Regions from separate parts of the Oceanobacillus locisalsi genome, predicted to be linked through region 1. Evidence: riboswitches for the same ligand, from Rfam matches in the RefSeq annotation. Region 1 holds a riboswitch; each other region holds the start of a gene.
The links. A riboswitch is a leader RNA that binds a small molecule or an ion and turns the genes downstream of it on or off. The one in region 1 is predicted to bind preQ1.
Positions count from the first base shown of each region.

Region 2: it holds a riboswitch for preQ1, as region 1 does, so the genes downstream of both, queC (7-cyano-7-deazaguanine synthase QueC) here and queF (preQ(1) synthase) in region 1, are expected to answer to the same signal.
Region 3: it holds a riboswitch for preQ1, as region 1 does, so the genes downstream of both, ACFQ19_RS03445 (QueT transporter family protein) here and queF (preQ(1) synthase) in region 1, are expected to answer to the same signal.

Region 1 is NZ_JBHTKK010000002.1:385,324-395,638, reverse strand. Features, by position in the region: gene acnA (aconitate hydratase AcnA) at 1-2,316, opposite strand, end outside; gene ACFQ19_RS04065 (LysR family transcriptional regulator) at 2,466-3,338, opposite strand; gene ACFQ19_RS04060 (queuosine precursor transporter) at 3,524-4,159, opposite strand; gene queF (preQ(1) synthase) at 4,207-4,704, opposite strand; PreQ1 riboswitch class I at 4,801-4,847, opposite strand; gene murB (UDP-N-acetylmuramate dehydrogenase) at 4,994-5,923, opposite strand; gene ACFQ19_RS04045 (alpha/beta fold hydrolase) at 6,206-7,012, opposite strand; partial or broken gene ACFQ19_RS04040 (ZinT/AdcA family metal-binding protein) at 7,650-8,182, opposite strand; gene ACFQ19_RS04035 (hypothetical protein) at 8,228-8,692, opposite strand; gene ACFQ19_RS04030 (universal stress protein) at 8,964-9,398, opposite strand; gene ACFQ19_RS04025 (histidinol-phosphatase HisJ family protein) at 9,643-10,315, opposite strand, start outside.
Region 2 is NZ_JBHTKK010000009.1:155-10,469, forward strand. Features, by position in the region: partial or broken gene ACFQ19_RS08830 (transposase) at 1-240, shown strand, start outside; gene ACFQ19_RS08835 (DUF1835 domain-containing protein) at 398-826, opposite strand; gene queE (7-carboxy-7-deazaguanine synthase QueE) at 932-1,660, opposite strand; gene queD (6-carboxytetrahydropterin synthase QueD) at 1,653-2,120, opposite strand; gene queC (7-cyano-7-deazaguanine synthase QueC) at 2,120-2,791, opposite strand; PreQ1 riboswitch class I at 2,878-2,922, opposite strand; gene ACFQ19_RS08855 (thioesterase family protein) at 3,142-3,582, opposite strand; gene ACFQ19_RS08860 (3-hydroxyacyl-CoA dehydrogenase NAD-binding domain-containing protein) at 3,602-4,570, opposite strand; gene ACFQ19_RS08865 (BKACE family enzyme) at 4,581-5,465, opposite strand; gene ACFQ19_RS08870 (GbsR/MarR family transcriptional regulator) at 5,455-6,045, opposite strand; gene ACFQ19_RS08875 (betaine/proline/choline family ABC transporter ATP-binding protein) at 6,305-7,456, shown strand; gene ACFQ19_RS08880 (ABC transporter permease) at 7,472-8,119, shown strand; gene ACFQ19_RS08885 (osmoprotectant ABC transporter substrate-binding protein) at 8,134-9,045, shown strand; gene ACFQ19_RS08890 (ABC transporter permease) at 9,042-9,686, shown strand.
Region 3 is NZ_JBHTKK010000002.1:268,809-279,123, forward strand. Features, by position in the region: gene ACFQ19_RS03430 (catalase) at 1-1,398, opposite strand, end outside; gene metA (homoserine O-acetyltransferase MetA) at 1,670-2,584, shown strand; gene ACFQ19_RS03440 (DUF3891 family protein) at 2,714-3,481, opposite strand; gene ACFQ19_RS03445 (QueT transporter family protein) at 3,611-4,093, opposite strand; PreQ1 riboswitch class I at 4,104-4,148, opposite strand; gene ACFQ19_RS03450 (VOC family protein) at 4,426-5,277, shown strand; gene ACFQ19_RS03455 (calcium/sodium antiporter) at 5,378-6,328, shown strand; gene ACFQ19_RS03460 (DUF3953 domain-containing protein) at 6,464-6,700, shown strand; gene ACFQ19_RS03465 (alpha/beta hydrolase) at 6,806-7,405, opposite strand; gene ACFQ19_RS03470 (MarR family winged helix-turn-helix transcriptional regulator) at 7,449-7,883, opposite strand; gene ACFQ19_RS03475 (ABC transporter permease) at 8,014-8,781, opposite strand; gene ACFQ19_RS03480 (ABC transporter ATP-binding protein) at 8,778-9,521, opposite strand; gene ACFQ19_RS03485 (Vga family ABC-F type ribosomal protection protein) at 9,599-10,315, opposite strand, start outside.

The DNA.
Region 1 (10,315 bases):
TTTTCCTGCAACAATGGTAAGCGGAGTACCATCCTGTTTATAACGTTCAGAAGCTTCGAAAACTGTCATAGTCTCATTTGCAGGAAAATATGTTGTATACCCTCCCTCCATTTCTGGTACAATTTGATTTCGCAAACGTACATTGGCAAAAGCTGCCCGATGCATTACTTCGAAATTTCCACGTCTAGAAGGATAAGAATTAAAGTGTCTTGGGCTTACGCCGTTTTCTTTCAGATATTCTCCTGCTGGTCCATGCATTTTTATCCTTCCAGCTGGAGAAATATGGTCCGTTGTAATCGAATCACCCAACATTAAAAGCATTCTCGTTCCTTCTAAATTTGATTGCTGAATAACTTCGTGTTCAATAAATGGAGGCTTTCTAATATAGGTTGACGATGGCTCCCATTGATATAATTGATTCTCCGATATCTCTAAATTATTCCAGTCATCATTAATGGAAAAAATGTTATGATACCTCTTTTTAAACATCCCTGACTCAAGCGATTGCATGCGTACTTTGTCAATTTCCTTTGAAGTCGGCCAAATATCCCTTAAGTAAACTGGCTGATTTTTGTCATCATAGCCAACAGGTTCGTTATGAAAATCAATATTTACTGTTCCTGAAAGTGCATATGCAACAACGAGAGGAGGCGATGCAAGATAGTTTGCTTTTACCTTTGGATGAATTCTACCTTCAAAATTACGGTTTCCCGATAATACCGATGTTACTGTTAAGTCATTTTGAGTAACTGCTTCGTCTACAGAATCAAATAACTCACCTGAGTTACCAATACATGTCGCACATCCATAACCTGCTATGTTGAACCCTAACTGTTCCAAATAAGTGAGTAATCCTGATTTTTGTAAATAATCGGTAACTACTTTGGATCCTGGTGTTAAAGAGGCCTTAACATAGTTAGGTTTCATTAATTTTTTTTCAAAGGCTTTTTTTGCGATGAGTCCTGCACCAATCATTACATTCGGATTAGAAGTATTCGTACAGCTTGTAATTGCCGCAATAGCGACACTACCCGTTTTTAAAACTTCTCCTTCGACAATAACTTCCTTCTCAATAGCTTCATCTGTTAATTCATATCCTCCGTCTGAAACAGATTTGCGCAATTGATTTTTAAAACTTTGCTTCATATCTGTTAAATCGACGCGATCCTGTGGTCTTTTCGGACCAGCTAGCGTAGTTACCACTGATGAGAGGTCGAGTTCAATCGTATCCGAATATGCAGGGTAACTTGTTCCTATTTCATAAAACATATTCTGCTCTTGATAATAGGTCTTGATTAAATCAATTTTTTCTTCACTGTGACCAATCATACGAAGATAATTCAACGTCTCATCATCAACAGGAAAATAGGATATTGTTGAACCTGATTCCGGTGCCATATTGGATATAGTTGAACGATCGAATACAGTTAGTGACTTCACTCCTGGTCCATAAAATTCAACAAATTTTCCAACAACATTTTTTTCCCTAAGCATGTTTGTAATAGTTAACGCGAGATCCGTTGCAGTGGCACCTTCAGGTAAATAACCTGTTAATTTAAATCCAATTACTTCTGGACTTAGAAGATAAAGTGGATCGCCAAGCATAGCTGCTTCTGCTTCAATACCGCCTACGCCATATCCTACAATTCCTAAACCATTAATCATTGTCGTATGGGAGTCAGCACCAACCAACGAATCTGGAAAGATAATCGTCTCATCATCTTGTTCTTCTATAACAGCCACTTTAGATAAATACTCTAAATTGATTTGGTGCATAATCCCTGAAGAAGGTGGAAAAACACGTAAATTATCAAAATTAGATTGTGCCCATTTTAGGAATTGAAATCTTTCTCTATTTCTTTCAAATTCACGTTTTTCATTTAGTCTTCTTGCATTTTCTGCCCCTGCAAAATCTACCATTACAGAATGATCTACAACTAAATCTACTGGAATTTTCGGATTAACTATACCTACATCTTCACCTAACTCATTTACTGCATCCCTGAGTAATGCAAGGTCAACAATTGCAGGAATGCCAGTCGTATCATGTAATAAGACCCGATATGGTTTAAATGGCACCTCCTTTTTTCCTTCTTTTTCATCAGCCCAACTGGCTAATTGATATACATGATTTTTTGTTATTTTCTTGCCGTCTATATTTCTAAGTGCTGCTTCTAAAATAACTTTTATACTATATGGCAATCGAGAAAAATCTTTTCCCATTTCTGCAGCTAGCTTTTTTAATGAATAATAATGATAACTCTTCCCCTTAAGTGTAAATCTGTCTTTATTTTCCAAGAGCAGTTCTTCATTCATAAAAATACTCCCCTATGATTTATTTCAAATTTGATTATCATCAGTTTAATGTAAGCGCAGTCATAATTGAAGTATCGATTTTTTATAAATAAACATAAATAAAAAGAATAACATTGATACGTAAATACATCCAACTAATTAGATCACTATTATATGGGCTCTTGAAAATCAATGGTTTTGATAAAATCTACAAATGTCCTAACGATATTGAGCTGAAATGATTGCTCTTTATAAAGCATCCAGGAAGAACGTGCTACTGGATTATTATTTTTATCTTTTAGATTTATCTTATAAACATTAGGAATATCATTAACTACCAATTTAGGTAAAATAGCATAACCAAGACCTTGATTCAACATTGCTTTACATATGTCCGTTTGCCCGACAACCATATGGATATTTGGTGCTTGTATATAATTTTCTAACCACCATGTATCAATTAGTTCCTTTAATTTATAATCAGTTTTATATTCAATTCGAGGCGTATCAGGTAGAGTTTCCAAATTAATTTTATTCATTGAGGCTACACATATTGGTTCTTCAAATAATAAATGTTTGTGGTCTCGCCAGGCATAATCTCCCCTCACAAAACTAATGTGAATATCCTGATCCTGCATCATTTTGAATATTTCACTGCTAAAACCGCTGGTAACATTAAATTGAACTAACGGATGTTTTTCTTTAAATTGCTGTAAAATATCAGGAATCTTATATCTCGTCATAAAATTGGAAACTCCAATTTTCAATGTTCCAACAAGCGGTTCCCTCATACTAGATAAGAAACCCTTAAGCTCTTCTATTTGTTTCAAATAATCTAAAGCCTGTTCTGCTAAATATTCTCCCTGTGGTGTTAGTTGAGCACCGCGATTCATCTGGTATACGATATTTACGTTTAATTCTTTTTCCATTTTTTTAATTCTTACAGTTACTGCGGGCTGTGTCATAAATAACTTCTTCGCTGCTTTTGAAATATTGCCTTCTTTTTTTATCATCCATAAGATTTCCCAATCCTTTTGGTCCACTTCCCCACTTCCTTTCAACTAATTATCTTTATTATTTTATATTACATCAATAAAAGCATGAATGAAAAATTCTTAAGAAAAGTGATGATTAAACGCTATTAAAAATGGAGAATTACTATCCTATATTCTCTTTCTTCTCATAAAAGACCAGCTAGTTTTTTCACTAGCTGGTCTTTTATGAGATATCAGGATGCTTCCAATAACGCTGTTTGATGTTTTGCCTCATATTTACGCGCCCAGCGGACAAGTAAATACGCAAATGGTGTATCAACCGCCGCAACGGTAAATTTCCATATATATTGCGAGACAATCATTCCCAGCAGAACGGATGTCGGAACAACTCCCCAAAAAGCAATAATAATAAACAGGACGGTATCAAAAAGCTGGCTGATCATCGTTGATAAATTATTACGCAGCCACAGCTTTTTTCTTCCATGCCGCTCTTTTAAAGTATGAAAAATGGAGACATCCAAGTGCTGGCTGACAAAATAAGAAACAAGGCTTGCAATAATAATCCGGAAGCTACCGCTAAAAATCTCTTCAAAAGCCGCCTGTGATTGAAAATCGGCTGCCGGCGGAAGTTGAATGGAAATATAGATAAATAGCATTGCAATGATTTGTGTGAAAAATCCGGCTTGTACCGTTTTTCTGGCTGCATCCTTTCCATACACTTCCCCAATAACATCCGTCATCAGATAGGTAACCACATAAACAATCGCTGCTGCAGGCAACACGATGCTTCCCATTTGAAATAATTTCACTGATAAAATGTTCGACAATAATAACAAGCCGACAAAAATAGCATTAAAATAAATATACATTATCCTGTTCCCTTCTCTTCACAGGTGCAAGGATCTAACGTTTCCCTCTATCGATTATCTACCTTTTCCGGATACATATCATGCTGCATTAACCGATTTTCCGCCATCGTTTCAAATTTTGTTCCCGGCTTTCCATAATTGCAATAAGGATCAATGGAAATGCCTCCGCGCGGCGTGAATTTCCCTCTCACTTCAATATAACGCGGATCCATCAAATCGATTAAATCATTCATAATAATATTGACACAATCTTCATGGAAATCACCGTGATTCCGGAAACTGAATAAATATAATTTTAATGATTTGCTTTCTACCATTTTAATATCCGGAATATAGCTGATATAAATGGTTCCAAAATCAGGTTGATTTGTTTTGGGACAAAGCGTTGTAAATTCCGGACAGTTTAATTTGACAAAATAATTCCGGTCAGGATGCTGGTTATCAAATGTTTCTAACACTTCCGGTGTATAATTAAAAGCATAGGCAGTCTCCTGATTTCCCAATAAATCCATTTCTTTTAGTTCTTTCTCACTTCTTCCTGCCATGCTGCTTCACCTCCTTTGGTATACATCTGTTGGTCTTTTCATGCTTTAAACACAAAAAAGCCATGCCCCTAAGGAACATGACTGGATAATCACAAGTTGTCCTTAGTTTTTTATAGAGGGTTAATGCTAAGAACCTCTACCTGTTGATTGAAATTAACACTACCTATTATAAAAAGGAACCTTTGGGCTGTCAATCTTGTTTTGTGCGACAATTCTTCGTGAAACATCACTAATTATTGCCCTCGTAAAAAAATTCCGGGTATCAGCTTTTAAACCCGGAATTTTTCTATCACCTGTTTTCTTCTCTGTCTTCACCAATAATCCGTACTTCACGTTCTAATTGCACAGCAAACTTTTCTTTGACCGTCTCCTGAACAAATTCAATTAATGAAATATATTCCGATGCTGTTGCATTATTTTTATTAACAATAAAGCCAGCATGTTTAGTAGATACTTCTGCTCCACCGATTTTCTTTCCTTGAAGATTACTGTCTTGAATCAGTTTTCCGGCAAAAAATCCAGGCGGACGTTTGAATACACTGCCGCAAGACGGGTATTCAAGCGGCTGTTTGGACTCTCTTTTATATGTAAGATCATCCATTGCTTCTTTAATTTCTTCCTTATTTCCAAGTTTTAAGGCGAATGTTGCCTCTAAAACAATATATCCATTATCCGGAATATTACTTGTGCGATAGCTGAGGTCTAATTGATCGGCAGTTAACTTTAGCAGATCACCATCTCTTGTTACAACCACTGCACTTTCCAATGCATCTTTAATTTCTCCTCCGTATGCCCCGGCGTTCATATACAATGCTCCGCCGACTGAACCTGGAATACCACAAGCAAACTCTAATCCGGCAAGCTCTTCTTCTAAAGCGAAACGCGATGCGTCAATAATCCTTGCGCCGCTTTGGGAGATAACCTTCTCCTCTTCTCTCCAAATCGATGACAGCTGTTGCAAATTCATCACAATTCCGCGGATGCCTCCATCTTTCACAATCAAATTGGAGCCATTTCCGAGCATTGTAAATGGTACATTTTCCTGGTTGGCAAAACGGATGATCGCCTGCACTTCTTCATAAGCAGACGGCGTTATATAAAAATCCGCCGTGCCGCCTAATCTCGTATACGTATGTTTTCTAATCGGCTCATCCACCAGGACGTTATTTTTATCCGTATGTTGACTTAATCGTTCATAGAGATGTCGGTAATTATTCATGCTATCAATCCTTTAATTTGTCAAAAGCGATGAAGCTTTTTTGACTTTGTTATTCGTACTTTCAAAGCTATATAAAACGAAACTTCATTCTGAAGGAGTTTTTGCTTTTCTTCCACAGAATGATTAGCCTGCGTGATTCAGGGAGTTAGCGCCTGTTATCTTCCGCCTAAATACATTTATTCTCTCTCTGTATTTGGAGGCGGGCATTTTATGGGCGGTTCTCCGTTATAAAATGAATCTTATGCTGATAATTCAATCCTATACTATTGTAGTTGAATCTGATTAATCTTGCCACAAAAAGCTATGAATCAATTCATCAATTTGCAGGCTTTCATGCAAAGCACTGTGTGTAAGGTGCGGATCATCAATAATGGTCTCTTGAAAATTTTTCTCCGGTATCAAATATCTCAGTGTTTTGACACTTTCTGGCACGGCAACAGAATCTCCCGTACTGGCAATACTGTACACATTTACATCTGCCGGAAACATATTCTCCCGCAGCATATTTAAAGCATGCGAATCCGGCTTCAAATCCTCCGCTGCAGCATCCTGATGAAGTTCAAAATAGCCTTCATTATAAATACCATCAAATGGACTGCCTATTGCCACAAGTTTATTTACTGTCGGGTATTCGTTTCTTGTATATTCCATTGTATATTTCACTGCTAAGATACCGCCCATTGAATGTCCAATTAAATTCACATCTTCCACACGATAATTATTCTTTAGATGGCGCAGCACTTTCGCAACCCATTCTGTACTATCTTTAAAACTGGCACGGTTATCTTCTAACACAATCTGCACAAATGTCGGCGCATATCTTCCATTATTTAAGTTATAATCGACAATGTCACCATTTTCCTTCACATAGTAAATAAAACCTTTATTTCCCCATCGATGTATATTTTCAAAGCGATCCAGCATATAACCAAATGAATTTTCCGTTCCTTTATATCCATGTATAAAAACAGTGGGTGCCCCTGTATATTCTCCAGCTTGTGTTTCGTCCTTTTGATAAAAGTAAACACTCAAAGCAGCACCGCTGACAATGAGTACACTTAAAGTAATAATGATAATCTGCTTTTTCATGTATTTATTTCCCTCAATTTCTATTGTAAATCTGTGTGTGTAACATAATCAAAAGCACGTAGCTATTATAACATCGTTCCCTTTTCGGGACACCCTTCTAATGCTTTATGTATTCATTTTTTTACAGTACCGACATATCTTTTTGTCTAAAATATAAACAGCGGAAACAGCAGAAGCTAAAATAAAATAGAAAACCTGCTGTTCCAGGGTGAATAAGATATGATGTGTAGCTCCCACTCCGGCCAAGCCCTGCGCTCTGATGGGATACTACAGCGTTTAGAAAAATAACAACCTGATGAAGTAATCGCTTTTAAGCCTAAATAACCAATCATTCTGGTGTTTCAGTTACATGACAGTATGAGTCTCATATCAAGAATAACTTTCATGCACAGAAAGGAAAGATTAAGGAAGGATCGACCTTGGTCGAACTTCCTTTGCTTACTCGTCCCATCGAAAATATTTGTACGTCGGAAAGCAAAACGGTCCGCCGCAGCGGTAGCCTTACACTTCACCTTCTCACCTTTCTCAACAGCTGTACGGAATAGAAATTACTTTTTAAAGGGCGTAAGTTGAGTTATTTGCAGAAAAAAAGCAAATAGAACCTGCCTTTTTAGCAGCATTCCATTTGCTTTAAGCCTTAGTGGACAATTAATTCATGCATAATCTCTTCTTCACCTAAATCAGATGGATGGTAAGTCGTCCAATTATCCATTTCTTCTAATAAGTCTTCATTTTCATCTCCTACGCACAAGTGGAAATGCCATGATTCACCAGGTGCGATTCCGTGATCACTAAATTGAATATATGCCGGCAGATGTTCATCTGCTTCTCCCTCTAGTTCGAAAATATAACGAACGCCGCGTTTTCTGCTTCATATTCAAGAATTTCATAGCTGTCATAAGCGTACGTACCTGTGTGCTCTTCACCGTTTTGGTAAAAAGTGATTTCATCTCCATCAATAACGATACGCTCGACATCGGTTTCGTAACCAGCCGTATAGCAATCTTTGTAATCATCGGCTGTCATATCGTCACTTTCTTCCGCCCTATGTTCAAATACTTCATCTAAAGAATCATCCTCTAAATATGGGTAGATAGATTGCCAGTCTCCTTCCCAATCACTAAGCGGACGATCTTCTCCTTGCTCGTCTTCAAAATATCCTTCATAGATCTGCCAGCTCTCTTCATCGTCTCTATGATGATGGTGATGTCCATCCTAGTGGTCATCAATCGTGATTTCGGTAACAGGTGACTTAGCAACCGGCTCATGATCATCATCATAAAGAACAGCAAGCACCTCTTGCCCGTCTACTTCTGCATCTCCCATATAAGAGTCTTCATATTGATCTTCTGCTACTGTCCATTCCTCGTCAGAAGAATCACGTATGTACCAATGCCAATGATCCAATCCTTCTTCCTCTGTTACTGCTTCTAATTTAAAAACATCACCTGTATGATAATGGTCGGATAACCCTTCTATTTCTATATTTTCTGGTACATCATCAAAAGAAGCTTGTTCCTCACCATGATCATGATGATGCTCCTCTTCTTCACTTACTTCCTCTTGGTTGTCAGTATCTTCCTCCTGACTGTCTGCTTCTCCTTCTCCGGATTGGCATCCGGCTATAAACAGAAAACTGATAAAGCCCAAAATAAGTCCTATTTGCCAAAATTTTTTCATAACAGATGCTCCTTCCTTAATGCGTAATGATTACTTTTCGTAATTATTACGATTTAAATTATACATAGACCCTTATGATTGGTCAAGCATTTTTTTACTTTTACATACAATATTATTGGGAATCGTTTTATCAGGTTGAGGAACTGCTGCATCCAAACAAGAGGAAACCTTAAGCTTGGCAGCATCATCTTACAAATACTGCTATCATACGATAATAAAAAATCTAAAGCTAAGGTAGATATATGCCCCAAAGCTTTAGATTTCTTTTTTTTTATTTCACAATCATTACTTTACATGGCGCCTGATGAACCACTTGGCTGCTGACGCTTCCTAATATTAGTCGGCCTACACCTCCAAGACCTCTGCTTCCTAATACCATTAGATCGATATCCTTTTCTTTCGCATAATCAATTAATTGTGCGCCAGGATTACGGAAAGAATAGTCCATCAAAATATCTGTTTTACACGCAATTCCTTCTTGTTCGAGTTCTTCTTGAACACTGTCAACAGCTGGGCGGACTTCCTCCGCCAGATCATTCATAAAACTGCGGGCCAGAGCAGCATTTACAGTGGGTCCGCTGTTTGAAATAATCGTTACCACATGTAATACTGCCTCCTCTGCCAGTTTGGTTTGTTTTTTCGCCTCTTCTACCGCTTTTTTACTAAGGTCGGATCCGTCATAAGCTACTAAAATATCTGTACGCATTCCTATCCCTCCGATTTCATATTCTACTTCTGCTTCTATCGTAACACATTTCTATTAAAACGTTTACAAATTCACAAATATGTTGAAAAAGTGCTTTTATTTAGCGCAACTTTTTTCTATCGAAGGAGATAAACACACTTGCAACCTAGCCTGTTCATCCGATGTTGTTTCCGGACAAACAATCTCCCCTTCCTTTGTATGAAAAAGAAGGGGGATTGTCCGAATCAGCAGAGAAGATGAACGTTTACTTTATCGAGTGATAACGCACTTCTTCTCCATTTATACTGCATATATAAGAAAAACCGCAATCTGTGAGTATCTCTTTCGCATCTTTAAAATAAGAACCTATCTCTTCCGGGCGATGCGCATCCGATCCCAGCGTAATGATTTCTCCGCCAAGATTGCGGTATAAACGTAATATATTTTTACTTGGCAGCGGCGCTTCCATACCATATTTATAGCCCGAAGTATTTAACTCAATTCCTTTGCCCTCTGAAATAACCAGCTTTAAAATTTCTTCCAGAATATCCACTGGAACATGCTCCCATCCTCCAGATGCATATCTGCTTACTAAATCAAGGTGGCCTATAATATGATAATCTTTAAATTTCCTGATACATTCGTAATACTCTTCGAAATAAAGCTGATACGCTTCATCCACTGTTCTGTCTTCAAAAAATTCACCGGAGTGCAAGTCATTTCTATCTGTTGAATGCATGGAACAAATGACAAATTCCGGATTTAATTGTTTAATAAAATCAGAGGTTTGTCCAAGAACATGCGGCTGGACACCTACTTCAACCCCTTTTCGTATTTGAATGTCATCCTGATATTTCTCCCGTAATCCTTCTAATTGTTTTTGGTACGCTTCCGGATCAAAGGTAAAATCCCATTCCTTATCCGGATAATCCACATCC
Region 2 (10,315 bases), on a different contig from region 1:
GCCAATGCTGCCGATTTATGGCTGAAAATGATGGCTTATAATGTCTATCTTTTATTTACGCAAGAAATTTGCCCGTCTGCTTATTCCAAGTTCACGATTTCCAGATTTCGAAGAGTATTTTTTGATATACCAGGTGTTCTAACGACGCATGCACGCCGATGGAAATTAAAATTAGCTAATACCTTTTCTCGTTTTTCTATTTGGATGAAAATGCTTCAAAAAGTACACCAGTTAGCATGATAATACCCAAGTTAAATATTGGAAGAAACGCCTCTTAAATGGGGAGGGGGAATTTGTGCGCTTTTTGAAGGGAATAAGTCTTATTGAATCAGAGTGTATTACCATTTATGAAATATAATGGAATGAAAGGAAAAATCAAGCTTGTGAATAAGTGCTGTTATCCACAAGCTCGAAATGCAGGATTAATGTTTTTTCCATTCATATATTTCTTCATTGCTTCAGCAGTATTTATCCGTGTTAATTCCACCTTCTTCTCTTTTAATAAATAACAGCTGATTCGCAGGCCGATTTGCTCCGACGCATTTTCACAAGTCCAGATGGTCAGCTTGTCCCCTTCTTTTATTTCGGATAGCTGTTTCAGCGCCCTTTGAAAAGCAACTTGCTCCATACCATAGTCATAGTCCGCTTTCTCTTGAAAAGAGGAAGCCTTCCAATTAAAATGCTCCTTGATACCCTCAGGCTGATGAATATGGTTGATCGGGCCCGTAGAAAAATCGATCGGGAACCCGATAATTTGATGGTTTTGCTCCCGAAAAGCATGTTTTAAACCACTATCTGCAGCAATTCCGAATATAAGATGAATCAATATAAGTGCCCTCCATTGCTATCATTTTATTATCTGTTTTGCTAAAATGATAACAGTTTTTCTTCATCATTTCTATTATAGATGAACTGCAGATTTATCTTTTACCTAAACCCCTCGCTTATTTCCCCAGACTAATGCATGTACCTGCGGAAGGACGCGAACACGGTTCAGCATACTTGACGCCACTACTTGGTCAATTAACCACTCATATTTATTCAATAAATGCTGCGATAAGTGCTGCGGCTCTATCTCCTCTAAATCATCATTCCCTACCTGTAGGAAAAAAGCAATCTTCGGATAACGCTGATGTACTTTTTCAGCATAGCGAAGGTCTTCTTGATCAAAAATCACTACCTTTAAGCTGGTATGTATGAATCGCTCATTGACTTCCAGTTGATGAATAATATCATCTAATTTCTCCCAGTCCGTTTTCATCTTAGAACTGGGCGGTTTAGGAGAAATAGTCAGATCATCGATTTTGACAAACCAATCCTGGTAACGGCTTCCCTGTGTTTCCAGGGCAACCTCCATATGATGTTCATGAAGCAAATCAATCAAATCATCCATAGCAGCTAACAAAGCCGGATTCCCGCCTGAAATCGTCACATGATCAAAGTAATTCCCGCCTATTTCTTGCAGCCGCTGCCAAATTTCCGCACTCGTCATCGGTACAATGTCTTCTTTAGCACTTCCATCCCATGTAAATGCGGAATCACACCAGGCGCACCGGTAATCACATCCAGCGGTTCGAACAAACATCGTCTTTCTTCCTACGACCATTCCTTCCCCTTGAATCGTAGGGCCAAATATCTCTAAGACTGGTATTTTACGCATGATCCATCCACTCCCGTCTTGCTTCTGCATAGCTTGTCGGTGTTTCAAATAAACGAACAAATTCTACCCGGCATTGGTTGGGAAGTTTTTGGATGGCTGCTTCCATTTGTTCAAACATCCAGACGACCATATTTTCCGCAGTAGTATTCATTTTCGGTAAGGTTTCATTTAAATAACGATGATCTAAAAATACTTCAATCTTATCTTTCCAAATTTCTTTGATATCACCAAAATCAATCACCATCCCTATCTCATCCACAAAACCGCTGATACCAAAGACGACTTGATATGTATGACCATGAAGATTTTTACACTTTCCTTCATAACAATGCAGATGATGGGCAGCATCGAATATAAATTCTTTACTTACCATCACCCGTTTCTGATGATAAGCCAGCTGTTCCCTTTGAATATCTTTATCCAGCTTTTGTAACTCTTCGACAATACGAAACCCGAACATCACACATTCCTCTCCTGTCTTTTTTCCAAGTATTGATCTAATCCCCGTTGGCGCAATTGACATGCCGGACATTCTCCACACCCTGCACCTCTCACCCCGTTATAACAGGTTAACGTTCGTTCTCTTACATAATCAAAGGCTCGCAGATCGTCCGCTAATTCCCACGTCTCTGCTTTGTCCAGCCACATTAACGGGGTATGAATGACAAAGTCTTCATCCATAGAGAGATTCAAGGTGACATTTAATGATTTGGTAAAGATATCACGGCAATCCGGATACCCGCTAAAATCGGTTTCACATACACCAGTAACGATATGCTTGGCATTAATTTGATTGGCTAGAATCGTTGCAAAAGAAAGAAACAGTAAATTCCTTCCCGGCACAAAGGTATTAGGAACCCCTCCATCTTCCGCGTTCTCGACTTCGATATCGTCTCTTGTTAACGCATTGGGAGCTAACTGATTCAGTAAAGACATGTCTAAAATATGATGTTTCAGCCCTTGATCTGCAGCGATTTCCTTTGCCACCTCAATCTCTAAACTATGGCGCTGACTGTAGTCAAAGGTAACTAACTCTACATGCTCGAACTTTTCCAATGCCCAAAATAAACAGGTGGTACTATCCTGACCGCCGCTAAAGACAACAACTGCTCGGTTATTATTTTTTTCCATAAAAAAATCCCCTTTCCAATTTGAAAAAGAGAATTCTATACACCCTAAAATATGAAAAAACCATACCTAAGGTTTAATCAGTATGGTTATCCTTAGTTTTTTATAGAGGGTGTACCTAGAACCTCTCCTACTTATAAAGTAGACTTTATTCATTTTTACTCAAGGAGCAGTATAACATATTTTTCATCCGTATGTTAATATTTTCTGTTTTTTGAATGGTTCTGCGTTGAAACGGTTGGGTTGCGATTCAAACTTTGTCTCTTATATGAATATAGGAAATGCTCCCTTATCAGCTGCAAGGAATGTTACTTTTTCCCCTCACATGGATAAGAGAGCATATCACATACTTCTTACTTTTTCTTGCGGATGCCCATCGGCTTATTTGCTCCCGCAGGCCAGTTTTCTTCAGCTAATTCTGGCAGTTGTTTCACCTTTATCTCAACAGATTCCGGAAATGGTGCCGGGCGTCCGGATGATTCATCCATCCCCATCACCATCTGTTCACTGGTTGCCACGGTGTCATCTTCTTTGTTTTTCATTTCAAACCAGAGATGCATACGCTTTGCGTCCCGATTCAGCACGGTAACATTCGTATACAACTCTTCGTTTTCATGTGCTTCTTTTAAATATTTAATATGGGCTTCTAGGGTGAAAATGGTATAAGCTTGTGCTTTTCTGCCATCTTCATCCAGACCAATGTCATCCATCAAAGCATCCAGGCTGTGACTGAAAATCAAAGCATAATACGCATCATTCAGATGACCATTATAATCTACCCATTCAGGCAACACACGCCCCTCCCATATCTGCTTACTTTCTGTCATATGAAAGCAACCTTTCTGCCGGCCAGAAACCTTCTTCCTCTAACAAAGCCATCAATTTAATTAAGAAACGGTCACGGCGATGTTCCAGATCTTCAATTGGGACGTCTCCGCTTTGTTCTGCAGTTCCTGAAATTACTTTTTCACTTAATTCGTCCGTCAACTCTGGAGCCACCAGACGTGTCCAAGGAAGTTTCAATGCAGGTCCGAATTGTTCCAGCATGTGTCTCATACCATCCTTGCCGCCAGCTAAATGAAGTGTCAAAAACGGCCCCATCAATGCCCAGCGAAGACCAGGTCCATAAACAATGGCTTTATCTACTTCTTCGGTAGTCGCTACACCATCGTTCACAATATGAAGCCCTTCACGCCAGATTGCTTCCATCAATCTGTCACCAATATGGCCGTCGATTTCACCTTTCATCACAAGCGGCTTCATATGCATGTCTTCATACATTTTTTCTGCTTTTTCCATATAACTTCTTTCAGTCTGCTTGCCACCTGCAATTTCCACAAGCGGGATTAAGTAAACTGGATTAAACGGATGTGCGACAACAACCCGTTCCGGATGATTCTCGCAATCCTCCTGCAGTACAGAAGGCATATAGCCGGAGGTACTGGATGCAATGATTGCAGTCGGTTTGGCAGCTGCATCTACTTGTGCCAGCACTTTTTTCTTCAATGCTTCTTGTTCCGGAACATTTTCCTGTACCAGATCAGCTTCTTTTACAGCTTCTTCTAGAGTTTCATAAAAAGTCAGGTTTTCCTTTGCTGCTTCATCGCTTATTCCATATTCTTCCAATGTCATCCAAATATCATCAATCATTTTTTCTGTTTTTTCTTTTGCACCAGGATCCGGATCAAACGCATGGACCTGATGACCACTTGCTAAAAAGCGCGCGATCCAGCCATTACCAATAACACCGGTTCCTAAAACAGCCATTGTTTTTTGTGCCATAATTCACCTCTTAAGACTTAAATGTTTTTAGATTTAATTGTTCTCTTGCTTCCGCTGCTGTCATTGGTTCCAGTTTCACACTATTTAGTATGTTAACAGCCTGATCTACTAACTGAGCATTCGTACCGAGTACGCCTTTTTCCAGATATAGATTATCTTCCAATCCGACACGGACATTCCCGCCAAGTAAAGCAGCCTGTGCAACAATCGGCAGCTGCATCCGGCCAATACCAAATGCGGACCAGTGGGACCCGTCGACAATTCGTCTTTTCATATATTCTATCGTTTCTGCATCTGCATCCGCTCCCCACGGAATACCAAGACAAAACTGATACATTGGCGATCCTTCCACTAATCCTTCCGAAATTAATTGATTCGCAAGACGGATATGTCCAGTATCAAATACTTCCATTTCCGGTTTTACGCCGCTTTCTTGAATCAGTTTAGCATGTTCACGCAGCCAGTCTTCCGGCCCTAAATAAACCTGATTGCCAAAATTCAAGCTGCCGCAATCCAGTGTAGTGAGTTCCGGAAGCAGTTTTCCGACCGGTTCATGCCGCTCTTTTGGTGTTTGAATATCTGTACCAGGGCCGCCCTGTGTCGGGTTTTCGAGATTGGGAACAAAGTCGCCGCCGCCACCGGCAGTAATATTGATAATGACATCCGTATCGGATTCACGGATTCGTTCTACCGTCTCTCTAAAAAGTTCCACATCGTGACTAAGTTTTCCCGTTTTCGGGTCACGGACGTGAATATGTGCAATGGCAGCACCTGCTTTTGCTGATTCAATAGCAGATTCCGCAATTTCTTTAGGTGTAATCGGGACATGTTTGCTTTTCTCCGTTGTATCGCCAGCACCTGTCAATGCCGCAGTAATAATACGTTTATTTTTCATCATGCATTTCCTCCTTCGTATTTGGGGTGACAATAGGAACATGTTTAAAAATCTCGCCGCTTTCGAAAAAGTCGACAAGACCATCAATCCATTGATAATAAGCTTGCCATTCATCTAATTCTTTTTGTAAACTTTCCAGCCGATTCTTTACTTCCTCTGGGGAATCTTCCGTTAAGAAAGTCTCTAAATGACGAATTTGCTCCCTTAAACGACGTTCTAAATTGGTATTACGCTTTACTACTTCTGACCAATTCCTTGTAAATAAGGATATAAACGTCTGCGCATAATCGCGTTCAACATTATAATGATCTTTGCGGCTGCCTTTCACATGTTCTTTCTCTGCTATATCAAGTGAAATCATTTCCCGCATGACCTGGCTCATCCTGGTTTTACTCATACCTGTTTCGCCGGCAAGTGCATCTAATGTCATCGCCTCCCGGTTCATATAAATAATACCCAGCAGACGTCCAATCGTTGACGACACACCAAAAGTCTCCATATTATCGGCGATTCGATCTGTAAGAAGATTCTCGCAAGCGCTGATTTCCTGAAGTAATTGATTGTTTGAATATGATTCCATTGTCAAGTCCCCTTTGTTACGGTATATGAGCTACTTTACCACGGATTAAATAAAAATCAAAAATTCATATTTGATAGAAATTCCAAGTAAATAAAAGCAATTCTAAGATAAACCCTTATATAAAGTTTGTAAAGTTTAAATTGCACAGATTTTACGTATAGAATCGATTTTTTCGGATTTTCGTTTTTATTGGATTATTGATTATACTTTATAAGTCTGATTTTAAGTTTTGACGGAATAAGTTATGGAGGTGCTTTAAATGCTAGAATTTAAAGAAGTCACAAAAAAATTCGATGGAAATGACACTCCCTCCGTTCATAACCTGAACCTGAACGTGGAACGGGGAGAATTTGTCGTTTTCATTGGACCAAGCGGATGTGGAAAAACCACAACCATGAAGATGATTAACCGTCTCATCGAACCTACAAGCGGAGAAATTTTGATAGATGGCACCAATATTTTAGAACAGGATGCCGTCCAGCTTCGGCGATCCATTGGTTATGTCATACAGCAAATTGGATTAATGCCGCATATGACAGTAGGAGAAAATATATCTCTGGTAGGTTCCCTATTGAAATGGAATAAAGAAAAACAACAGGAGCGGGCTAAAGAATTGATTTCCTTAGTCAATTTACCGGAAGATTATTTAGATCGTTATCCGCATGAGCTGAGTGGCGGTCAACAGCAGCGAATCGGAGTACTTAGAGCATTGGCAACGAATCCCCCATTAATTTTAATGGATGAACCTTTTGGAGCGCTGGACCCAATTACGCGCGACAGCTTACAAGAGGAATTCAAAAAGCTTCAAAAAGAAATGAATAAAACGATTGTATTTGTCACGCATGATATGGATGAGGCAATCAAGCTTGCTGATAAAATCGTTATCATGAATCAAGGCAAAATTGTCCAAGTTGGTACGCCAGATGATATTCTCCGCCATCCAGCAACAGAGTTTGTAGAAGACTTTATTGGCAAAGACCGGTTATTAGAAAGCCGCCCGGAAATAACTTTTGTCGAACAGATTATGTATCCGGACCCAATTACGATAGACGAGGAAAGCAGTTTAAGAGATGCTATCCAAAGAATGCATGCCAACCGTGTTGATTCGCTGCTGGTCGTTGATGAATCAGGCATTTTAAAAGGATATATCGATATTGAAATGGTTGATTCCAATTACAAAAAGAAAAATCATGTTTATGAAGTGATGGATACTGTAAAATATGCTGTTGATAAAAACAGCCTGCTCCAGGATACGATGCATCGTATGCTTCGGCGAGGCACCGCTTATGTACCTGTTATCACAGAAGAGCAGAGATTAGTAGGTATTGTCACCAGAGCTGCTCTGGCAGATATGGTTTATAACACCATCTGGGGTGATGAATCAAAAGAAGCCGGCATTATCGAATCCTAAGGAGGCAAAATAAAAATGCAAACAATGATGGATACACTCTCATCTTATGGATGGGATTTGTTAGAAAAAACAGGAGAGCATTTGTATATCTCTATTGCAGCTATCGTATTAGGTATACTAATTGCTGTCCCGTTAGGAATTTTACTGACCCGTATACCAAGCAAATCAGCGGATCGGTTTATATCATTCGTTGGCATATTGCAGACTATTCCGAGTCTGGCTATTCTGGCCTTTTTGATGCCTTTTCTTGGTGTAGGCACGGTACCAGCGATTGTTGCTTTGTTTATCTATTCCGTACTTCCCATCCTTCGAAATACGTATACGGGTGTCAAGGAAGTAAATGCAAGTTTAAAAGAAGCAGGTAAAGGGATGGGAATGAATAATATGGAGATTATCCGCAAAGTAGAGCTTCCGCTCGCTTTACCAGTTATTATGTCAGGTATCCGTTTTGCAACGGTTTACTTAATTGGCTGGGCAACACTTGCAGCATTTATCGGCGGCGGCGGTTTAGGCGACCTTATTTTTGATGGCCTGAATCTTTATCAACCGGAGCTGATTGTTCTTGGTACGGTTCCGGCAACTATTTTAGCGTTAATTGCCAGCGGATTATTATCACTCCTTGAAAAAGGACTAACATCTAAAGCCTTACGAAAAACGGCGTAAAGGAAGGATCATATATGAAGAAATTATTGATTATTCCCCTTCTTTCAGTCCTTCTTCTATCAGGTTGTTCATTACCAGGTCTCAGCGGGCCTTCAGAAAATACGATTCGGATTGCAACCTTGAACACGGTAGAATCTGAAATTTGGGGTAATACACTCGCTCAAATGATTGAGCATTATACAGATTTAGACACTGAATTGGTTACAAATTTAGGCTCTTCGATGGTTTTCCATCAGGCAATGATGCAAGATGAAGTGGATATTACAGCCACCAGATATACAGGAACGGATTTGGAAGGCGTCTTAAATTATGAAGGTATTACAGACCCTGACCAAGCAATGGAAATTGTAAAAAAAGAATTTGATGAAAAATTTGACCAGACCTGGAGCGATTCGTACGGATTTGAGAATAGTTATACTATTTCTGTGACACAAGAATTTGCAGAGGAAGAAGATATCACCCATGTTGATGATCTAAAACCATTTGCTGATCAGATGAATTTCGGAGTAGACAATGCTTGGGTCAACCGTTCTGGAGACGGTTACGAAGCTTTTACGGAGACACACTTTGCTTTTGGTAATGTCTATCCGATGGCAACCGGTCTCGTGTATCAAGCAGCTTCTTCAGGTAGTATGGATGCAGTGCTTGGTAATTCTTCAGACGGCAGAGTTGCTGCTTATGATTTAACAATACTGGAGGATGAATTTTTCCCTCCTTATGATGCTTCTCCTGTTGCGAGAAACGAAATTCTAAGAGAGCATCCGGAAATCGAAGAAATTATGCAAAAGCTAAGTGACACTGCAACAACAGAGGACATGCAGGAAATGAATTACAGAGGCGATGTAGAGTTAGTCAGTCCTTCGATCATTGCCCGCGATTTTCTTGAAGAAAATAACTATTTTGAAGACAAGGAGGTAACGGAATGAGCGCCTGGGAACAGTTTATAACCTATGTATCTCAAAATGGGTTTTACATTTGGACAGAATTTTACCGGCATTTTTTAATGGCAGCTTACGGTGTTCTATTCGCTTCCATTATTTCGATCCCAATCGGCATTCTGATTGCCAGATATGGCAAATTAAGCGGATTTGTAATGACATTGGGCAGTATTATTCAAACCATTCCCGTATTAGGATTTATGGCGATTACTATGGTGGTGATGGGACTTGGAACGACTACAGTTGTTGTAACGGTGTTTTTCTACTCTTTATTACCTATTATTCAAAATACGTACGTAGGAATAATTGGAGTTGATCGGACAATAAAAGAAGCTGCCTACGCTTCCGGAATGACACAGTTTCAGCTGCTATTAAAAGTAGAATTGCCGCTTGCTGTCAGTGTTATAATGGCAGGAATCCGCACAGCTCTGGTTGTCGGCATTGGCGTTGTAGCAATCGGAACCTTTGTTGGTGCTGGAGGACTTGGAGCTATTATCGTACGCGGTACAAACGCAACCGATGGAACAGCGATTATTTTAGCAGGTGCTGTTCCTACTGCATTAATGGCCATCGTAGCGGATTTAATTATGGGGAAAATTGAAAGAATGTTAAATCCGGTAAGTAATTAACTCAACTTACTCACTTAAAAAAGTAACTTCCACAGGAACAATGATTGATCGTTTCTTTCATATATCTGTTGACTAGGATAGAAAGTAAAGTGTAAGGCGACCGCTGCGGCGGAATGTTCTATACGGTTGAAATTAGTTGATGCCATTCCTATGATAGACTAAGAACACTACATCTTTAGGTTGGGTCTGCGATTATCAATACTGGTAAATAGCGATAAAACTAACTAGCGACGATTTTGAGGGGACGATTAAGCGCAGCAACGGTTTTAATAGACCGAGTAATCACAGGTCTCAATGTTGTCAGGTTAATATGACCACTACGGGAAAACACTCCGCTTTCCATGGGGACGGCTTCAGCTAACTTGAAAAGAAGACCGCTTTTCAAGTGGATCTTCAGCTCGCCCTGCGATGCACAAATGTTTTCGATGGGGCGAGTAAGCGCAGTCCTAGAGGAAAAACCATAGACTCCTATAGGAAAGCGGGGGGCTTGACCGGAGCGGAAGCTATATATGATAAATACATAAACCCCGACTCGTTCGAATGTAATCACGGACTAGTCGGGGTTTAAATACAAAATGTATATACAGCTCTTAACCGTTTCCTCTTTTCAAAAAAATCCTATAATGCTT
Region 3 (10,315 bases), 120 kb from region 1:
ATCGCCAATCAGATTAGACAGTAATTCATCTTTTTCCCAGTCTTCAAACTGACGGAAGGTTTCGCCGGCTTGTTTGGTATTATCATTGCGTTCAATGGATTCGCGTACAAGGTTTCCTTCTGCATGAGGGGTATACTCTTTTCCAGTCTGCTTTGCCTCTTCCAGACCGCCAAGTACAGACGGCTCGTAATTGACATGTGGGTTCTGGCCGGGTGCTTTATCGTTTTGCTGACGTAATTGTCCGCCTTCTTGATTGGTTGCCACCCGTTTTTTTGCTGCATTAATCGGTACTTGCAAGTAGTTGGCACCGACACGATAACGCTGTGTATCGGAGTAAGAGAAGGTACGGCCCTGCAGCATTTTATCGTCTGAAAAATCCAGCCCGTCAACTAACACACCGGTACCGAATGATGCCTGCTCTACTTCTGTAAAATAATTCTCTGGATTTTGATTTAATACCATTTTACCGACCGGCAGCCATGGAAATTTATCCTCCGGCCACAGTTTGGTATCATCTAACGGATCAAAATCAAGCTCCGGGTGATCATCGTCTGACATGATCTGTACCAGTAATTCCCATTCCGGGTAATCGTCGTTTTCAATGGCATCATATAAATCTTGTGTCGCATGGTTGAAATTCTCGCCTTGAATTTCTGTAGCTTCTTTCATGGTTAAATTTTTAATCCCTTGTTTCGGCTCCCAATGATACTTCACAAGAACAGCTTCTCCATCTTGATTGACCCATTTGTAGGTATTTACTCCAGAACCCTGCATCATACGGTAATTTGCAGGAATTCCCCATGGCGAATAAATAAACGTCACCATATGAAAAGATTCCGGCGAGTTGGCACAAAAATCAAAGAAGCGCTCAGAATCTTGAATGTTCGTGACTGGATCCGGGCGGAAAGCATGAATCATATCCGGAAATTTCATCGCATCACGAATAAAGAAAATCTTTATGTTGTTGCCGACAAGATCCCAGTTGCCATCTTCTGTGTAAAATTTCACCGCAAAACCGCGCGGATCGCGGACCGTTTCCGGAGAATGGGTGCCATGAACCACGGTTGAGAAGCGGACAAATACAGGTGTCTGTTTTCCTTTATCCTGAAAAACTTTTGCTCTCGTATATTTAGAAGCAGGGTCATCTCCAACGGTTCCATAGGTTTCAAAATACCCGTGCGCTCCGGCACCGCGGGCATGAACAATCCGTTCCGGTACTTTTTCACGGTCAAAATGACTTATTTTTTCAATGAAATCATAGTTCTCCAACGTTGCGGGGCCACGATTACTGACAGTACGGATATTTTGATTGTTGGTTACAGGATGACCTTGGCGGGTCGTTAAGGTTTTATCATTTTCAATGTTGGTTTGATTGGTGGATTTTTCTTTTTCAGACATGTGTTTATCCTCGTTTCTTTTGTAGATTTCTTCTTATTAGGATAGCCAATTCAGATGAAATTAACCGGTTTTTAGTGAATTTCTCAAAGAAGCAGGAAAAAGAAATGTATTATTTCTCTGGAAATATGGATGGAAAGGTTGACCTTTTCTAACAAGCGTTTAAAATAGGGATAAACTCATTTTTTGGAAAAGTTAAATTAGATAGAAGAAAGTGATAAATAATATTTAAAAAATAATGAAGTTTTACAAATAAAAAGTGGAGGTAGCAACCATGCCAATTAAAATTCCTAGAGAGTTACCGGCAAAAGAGATTTTAGAAGAAGAGAATATCTTTGTGATGGATGAACAGCGTGCTGCTTCACAGGAAATCCGTCCGCTTAGTATTCTTATTCTTAATTTAATGCCGGAAAAACAAAAAGCAGAAACACAACTGTTACGATATTTAGGGAATACACCGCTGCAAGTTCGGATTTCTTTTTTAAGGATGGCTTCGCATGAATCAAAGACAACCAGCAAGAACCATCTGGATACCTTTTATAAGACGTTTGAAGAAGTGCGGGATAAAACCTTTGATGGCATGATTATTACAGGTTCTCCCGTCGAACATCTAGACTTTGCTGATGTTGATTATTGGGAAGAATTGCAAGAAATTATGGATTGGACAAATGACCATGTGACCTCTACGCTCCATATTTGTTGGGGGGCACAGGCAGCTTTATATCATCATTATGGCATTGATAAGCACCCGCTTTCGAAAAAATGTTTTGGCATCTTTGAGCATGACGTGTTGACACCAAAAGAACGGCTGGTGAGAGGGTTTGATGAAGTATTTCTAGCACCGCATTCCCGCTACACAACGGTGTCAGCAGAAGAAATTAAGAACCATCCGGATTTGCAGCTGGTTGCGGAGTCTGAAAAAGCCGGCGTATTCTTGCTTGCTTCCAAGGACGGAAAGCATATCATGGCAACGGGGCATTTAGAATATACAGCATCGACATTGAAAGAAGAGTATGAAAGGGATCATGCCCGCGGTGTGAATACGGAAATACCGGAAAATTATTATCCGGATAATGATCCGGACAGGCGTCCGAAGCATCGGTGGAAAAGCCATTCGAGTCTGCTGTTTTCGAATTGGTTGAACTATTATGTGTATCAGGAAACCCCGTATGTGTGGGGAGGAGAATAAAAATAGAAGAAATTGCGGTGTATTACTGCGATATGCATGGAAGGGGTTCGGATCAGTCCGGACCTTTTTAATGGAAAAATAAGGCCAGGAATCATCCTGCCCTTATTATTTACTAAACGCCGCCACCAGTTATGTTGCGGGTTTGATCCATATCGTTTTTGATAAAACAGAAGCTTGTTCATAAGCATCAATTAGACCCTGTTGTTGGATGTTTGTTTTCGGTATGCGTTTATATTTCAGAACGATAGCGAACGCGGATGAAAAAGGGAAAGGATCCATAGTAACTGTCTCCGTATCTGCCCAGCTGATAGAAAAAGCAGATGGCAATGCAGAAGCGTTGTTTGATACAGCTAATCCTTTTCTGAAAAATGGATGAAGGTCTTCATCTGCAGCTCCAGCTTCATTCAAACATACAAACAGAGACAGGGTATCAGAAAATTGTAAAAGCGCATAATCCGCCGCAAACTGCTCCTTGTCAAAATCTTTCATCATGCTGATCAGCCATTCCTGCCGCGCTGCTTCTTGCTGAACGAATGTTTTTGCTTCCTCCGCAGTTACTTCTGTCAGGAACTGTTTATAATGTTCACTGCAGAGCAAAGCCGCATAGTTGTTCTGTTCCTGGACCATATTGATTCCATGCGTGTATAATACCGTTTTGGGAATTACCGGGAAATCCATAAAGGAATACGGCTGATTTGCCTGATCATTCCAAAAAGGCTGACGGTCAAATGCTTCCCATCCGGAATCATGCTGATAAGCGGCGTAGATAACGGCATCTTTATAAGGCGTATGCTCAAAGTAAACAGGGGCTAACTGTTCCAACATTTCTCCTGATAATAGAGCATGATCCACTTGCGATATGAATATAAAATGTTCCCCTTGGTCTCGGATAATCATCTAAAGCCTTCCTCCCGCCATAATGGTCGTTTGTAATTGCTTCACAGGTTTGGTCTATATGCAATGATAAAATGCGTCTTTCCATTGTAAAAAAAAGACGATGACTCTTATCCATCGTCTTTTTTTACTTTATATCATTTTATCAAAGTGGATCCGTTTATATAAAGCATAAAAAATAGGGATACCTATCAGTAATACAATAAATTCACTGGCTGCAGTTGTGAGCCAAGTAAATAAAAATGGCAGCTGTACAGCAATATTCAACATAAAGGCAATGATAAACATATTAAAACTGAAAACCAATGTATTCAGAAAGAATAGCAATAATGTGTTTTTAATATATTTTTTCAAGAAAATGATAATGCCTAAAGATATAGCAGTGTGTGCTGTCCCGAAAACGAGGTCCAGGCCGCCTGCCATAGAAAATAAATTAGAAGCAAATACACCAATTGTAATCCCGAAAAAATAACGTTTATCAAAGATAATTAAATGGTTGAACATCTCAGATATTCGAAATTGAATCGCCCCAAATGCAACTGGCGATACCAATAAAGATACGGCCACATATAATGCTGCAATAATGCCATTCACCACAAGTGTCTTGATATTCATATTCTGTTTTTTCCTCCTAGTTTTTTATCGTGGGATGGTTACGAACCACGTTATGCATAGAGTATCATATCAGGATTAAAGAAGGAAAACAACAGATGTTGCTCAGGTGCAAAGCAATATCCAAATAAGAAGTTTTGACCAATTATCATTCGTCGGTTACAATTAATTACATAAAGTAAGTTTGTTATTTTTAGTTAATATTAATGGAGTGAATCAGATTATTACAGTGTTCTGTCTCCTGCTTAGAATATTCAACTTACCTCTGCTTTTGAGGTGGCAGGCTACAGTTAGCTACACTACAATAAACAGTCCAAAAAGGGGATGACTGAAAGATGGAAAATAAATTTTTTGAAACACAGGCCATGCATGTATCAGATATAACGATGCAAGTAACTGATCTGCAGCGATCCATTGCTTTTTATCAAGACTTCCTAGGTTTTCAAGTGATGGAGAGAACAGCGCATAAAGCAATGTTTTCAGCGGATGGAAAAAAAGCTTTGATCACACTGGAACAGCCGGAAAATGTGGTGGCAAAACAACGAAGAACAACAGGCCTTTATCATGTTGCTATCCTTCTTCCGTCAAGAATTGATTTAGCAAATTTCTTAAAACATTTGCTGCAAGCTGGCAGAGCATACACGTTGCAGCTGGGGGCTGCTGATCATTTAGTTAGTGAAGCGCTCTATTTTTCTGACCCGGATGGCAATGGAATCGAAGTAGCAAGCGACCGCTTATCTAGTACCTGGAATTGGTCGGGAGAGTTCGTGCAGATGAGCACAGACCCGCTGGATGCAGATGGACTTTTGGAATCAGTAACAGCGGATTGGAATAAGATGCCTGAAAAAACGCTTATTGGACATATTCATTTACATGTGAATAATTTGCGGGAAGCAAAGGAATTCTATATAGAAGGATTAGGCTTTCAAGAGGTAATGGCTTTTTCAGGGGCTTCTTTTTTGTCCGATAGAGGGTATCATCATCATGTTGCTATTAATACATGGAATGGGACAGATGCGCCAATTCCTGATTCCAATGAAACAGGGCTGCATGTTTTTACGATAGCTTATCCAACCAAAGAAGAAACAGAAAAAGCAAAGCAAAGGCTCGAAGCTTTGGGTTATTCGGTTAATGAAGATATGGTGAAGGACCCTGCAGGAAACCAAATCGTTCTATCTTTTAACTGATTCCGTAAAGAAAAAATCAGCTGCCTGTAAATAGTGGATAGACAAATACAATTACGGTAGAATATAAACACAAGAGCAGGAAAAGATAGGGAGTATTTTTATGGAATATATTTTATTAATTGTAGGGTTTATTTTATTAGTAAAAGGAGCGGACTGGTTTGTAGACGGTTCTGCTAATATATCCAGACTGTTGCGTGTTCCCCCGGTATTAATCGGATTAACCATTGTTGCTTTGGGAACCAGTGCGCCGGAAGTGACAGTCAGTCTTATTGCGGCAATCCAGGGAACGGCAGATGTGTCGGTCGGGAATGTCGTCGGAAGTAATATTTTTAATATAACGATGGTTGTAGGTATTGCAGCGGTTATCTTTCCGCTTCAGGTGAAAAATGAAATGATTGTGAAGCAGATTCCTTTTACATTACTGGCTTCCTTAGCTTTAATAGCATTGGCTGGAGACGTGACATTACAAGGATCTGCAGAAAATATACTTAGCAGAAGTGACGGGTTTATATTCATCTTGTTTCTGTCTATTTTTATGTACTATATTATCGAGGTAGGTTTAAAAAGCAGGAAAGAAACGAAACCCATTGGAGATTCGAATGTAAAGTGGGGGAAAAGCACGCTTATTACGGTGATTGGTGTTGCAGCCATTATTATAGGCGGCCAGTTTGTTGTAAATAATGCAACAGAAATTGCGCTGGCATGGGGGATGAGCGAGGCTTTAGTCGGCCTGACTATTGTTGCTGTCGGAACATCACTCCCGGAACTGGTTACATCGATATCTGCAGCGTTGAAAAAAGAAAGTGAGATTGCCATGGGGAACGTGGTTGGCAGTTGTATCTTTAATATACTATTTGTTTTGGGTACCACTTCATTAATTTCCCCATTGTCGATTAATCCTGTTATTTTTACAGATATCTGGATTATGATTGTATTGACGATTTTATTACTTATTTTTTCAAGGACAGGTTTTCGGATCGGGCGCAAGGAAGGATTCATTCTTTTCCTTATGTATGTCATCTATATGGTTTATATTATTATGAGAAATTAAAAAATCCTAGAAGGACTGTATCTTTTGATACGTTTTCAAACTTGTTTATCGAGTTTTTAAAGTAAAGGTATAAGGTTATATAGAATGGAATGTAAAACAGCTATAAAAAATACAAAGAAGGATTTAGGAGGAACGATGGTACAAAAAGGAAGAATCCTCTTATCAATAGTTATTATTGTGTTGGCAGGATATAGTATGATAACCCAAAATTTTGGACTTGCTCCTTATTACTTATTTCTATTGGGTGTTGTCATAGTGATTACAGGAGGAATAAGTATTCAACAATCTAAAAAGGATTTCTGGGGATATATTTGCATTATTGCTTCTCTGTTTGTGTTTTATGTTTCCGTACAGGGGTTCTTATTTCATTAATAGATATAACATATTTATAAGAGAAAATAAAAGAGAGGCGCTCCCCTCTCTCTTTTATTTTGATAATAATCTCATCTACATGCTGTTAAAAACACAACTTTTTTCTTACTGAGCATACCAATTTGCTGCAGCTTTTACTTCCGTCATCGTGAGCTGGTGCCCATTACTTTCCCAATGGATATCCACTGCAGCACCGGCGTTTGTGAGTAATTGCTGTAACTCTTTTGCCTCTTCCGGCGGACACATTGGATCATTATCTCCAGCTCCAATAAATACGTCTGTGCCTGTTAAATCAGGAAGTTCAATCCCTTTGCGAGGAACCATCGGGTGATGGAGAATGGCTTTTTGCAGTGAATCTTTATAATGGAATAACAAGCTGGCAGCAATGTTTGCGCCGTTGGAATAACCGACAGCCGTTACTTGTTTTCGGTCAAAACCGTTTTCCTGACTAGCTTCATCCAGAAATGCATGTAATTCTTCTGTTCGTTTGATTAAATCTTCTTCGTCAAACACGCCTTCTTCCAAGCGCTGGAAAAAACGCAGCATACCATTTTCTGATACGTTTCCGCGCACACTTAAAACATTGGCATCAGGATCAATAAGATCTGCTAAAGGTAATAAATCACTCTCTGTTCCGCCTGTCCCATGCAGGAGGAGCAGGGTAGGACTATTTGGACCGCCTTTTTCTTCGTAGATATATTTCATGGGTTTCATCCTTTCTTTACAATGAAATGTTTTTTGTTACCGTCTATTCTTTTTCTGCAGCTCGATGGCCAACTGTTTTTAATACGTCAATAACGGTCTGTTTATCCTTTTCGGAAATACCTTGAAACAGTTCTTCGATCACCTGCTGATGTTTTGGGAAAATATCATCCATGATTTCTTTTCCCTTATCCGTAATTTCTAAATAAACTACTCTGCGGTCATCTGAGCAATTGACCCGGGCCAGCAGTTCTTTTTTCTCCAATTTATCAATTACATAGGTTATCGACCCGGTACTGATTAATACAGATTCCGAAATGTCCCGGATAGTCTGTCTGCCTTTATGATACAAAACTTCTAAAATAGCGAAATCAGATGTGCGCATACCATGCTTTTTGATATCTTTTTTAGTGACTTCTTCCAAAGCTCGAGAAGCTTTCATGGTAATGACAAAGGATTTCAATGATACATTTTCAGCCAACATTCTCACCCTTTCTATCGATATATATGAAAAAACATTTTAATTAAAGTATATTTAATTAAATAATAATGAATTATATTTATTTTGTCAATGTGACGGGAAAGGTCTATCCATGTGTTATCCGGTAACCTTAGTTCTCTTCGTCCATCTTGGTTTTTATCAGTTGCATCCGCTCATTGAAGAGGGAAGGATAGGAGAGAAAACCAAGCATAATACTTGTAATAGCAGCTGTTGTCAATAAAAGAAAGAGAATCAACAGCTGGAATTGAACTGCTTGTATTGGGTTAGCTCCAGCAATAATCTGGCCGCTCATCATTCCTGGCAGTTGAACGAGACCAATTGTTTTTTGACTTTCAATGGTAGGAATCAAACTTGCTTTAATAGACTGAATCAATGGCATATGGACAGCTTGCTTTGGCGTTCCTCCTAAAGAAAGCAGGAGCTCTGTTTCTTTTTTCTGCGTTTGCATTTCTGCTGTGAAACGGTTCAGAAAAAGAATGGAGAGCACCATGGAATTGCCGACTACCATCCCGCTGATAGGAATAATATATTGTGCAGTTGGCGGTGTAATTTGAAACCCTAACAGAATACCTTGCGTCAATACTTCAATGAAAACAAATGTTAAAATGAGTTTCCATATAATCCCTTTAATTGACACGCCTTTTTTCTGGGCATTATGTGTTGCTGCTCCAATCATGAGAGCAATCATAAGGGTAATAAAAAGATAACTTTCCGATTCAAATACAAAGGTTAAAATAAACCCGACAGCGATGAGCTGGATAATCGAGCGAACAGTTGCGATGATGGTATCTTTTTCTAAGCCGAGATGTAATGTTTTGGAAAGCAGCAAGGGAATAAGGACAAAAATAAGCGATAAGGCGAGCGTCAGATAACTCATTGCCATTCCCCCTTCACAAATTCTTGTACACGAGGGTTCGTTGAGTTTTTCAATACTTCTGTCTCTCCTGCCTCAATCAGTTCACCGTTCATCATAATCCATGTATAATCACCGATATGTAAAGCTTGTTCTAAATTATGAGTAATCCAAGCAATCGTTACTGTAAACTGTTGATTAATATTCTGGATTAAATGTTCAATATCAGCTGTAGATACACGATCCAGGGAAGAGGTGATTTCATCCAGCAACAATATTTTCGGTCGATTGACAAGTGTACGTGCAATCGATACTTTTTGCCGCTGACCGCTTGATAAATCAGTGATGTCCCGATAGAGGAAAGAAGCATCTAATCCTACTTGTGTTAATAAATGTTCCGCTTCTTCCTTTGCTAATTCCTGGTTTTGAAGGGTTTTAGGCATAGCCAGATTTTTATAAACGGTGCCATGCAGCATCGTTGCATCTTGCAGAGCTATGCCGACCGTGCGCCGTAATGCAGTCGGTTTTATTGCTTGAATACTTTCTCCAAAAAGACGGATATCACCTTTGTTTGGAGAAATCAATCCGTTTAATAAGCGGAATATCGTTGTTTTTCCAGCCCCAGAAGGCCCGATGAATGTGGTGATCTTTCCGTTGGGAAGAAAGCCGGAAACATCTTTAATAATATCTAAACCTTCATCTGAATAACTGACATGATCGAGTTCCATAGCTGATTTATCGGTTTGTTCTGTTGCTTGTTGCATAATCAGATTCCTTTCTTAGATGTTGTTAACAGGAACAGCAGGAGAGAGCAGCTCTCCTGCTGACAAACCTTATTTTATCATTCTTGCTGTTGATTTAATAGAACCCGCTTTTGCTGGAGCAGCTTTTGAAATTCTTGATCTAATTCATCCGAGGGCTCCATGCTGAGTTTGCTTAAGGTTTCTGTTATTTTTGTTTCAATTATCATTAACTGCTGTTCCGTAGAATCGGATTGTGCTTCTTTTTCCGCCGGTTCTTCATGAAACTGTTGTATCGTTCCGTGGAAGAAAGTAAGTTCTTGATTATTTATTTCAATTATCTTGGCAGCGATATTTTCTATAAACTGCCGGTCATGGGATACTAATAAAACCGTACCTTCATAACTCTGCAGCAAACCTTCTAATGCTTCCACAGCCTCAATGTCCAGATAATTGGTCGGCTCATCGAGGATCAACATATTGATATCACTGACGAAAAGCTTTGCAAAAGCTACTTTGACGCGTTCTCCGCCGCTTAGTACGTGAACAGGTTTAAACACATCATCACGATAGAAATGCAGTCTGGCTAAGACAGTCCGGATGAGTGTTTCATCCTGCTTAGAGGTTTCCTTGACATTTTCAAGAATCGATTTTTCCGGATCCAATGTAGATAAATCTTGTTTAAAATAACCAATTTTTACAGACGGATTTAAAGTGATACCAGCTTCTCCCTGCATTATTTTTTGAACAAAGGTTGTTTTTCCTGCGCCATTCGGGCCGATGATACCGACCTTATCACCACCTTTTATATGCAAGTT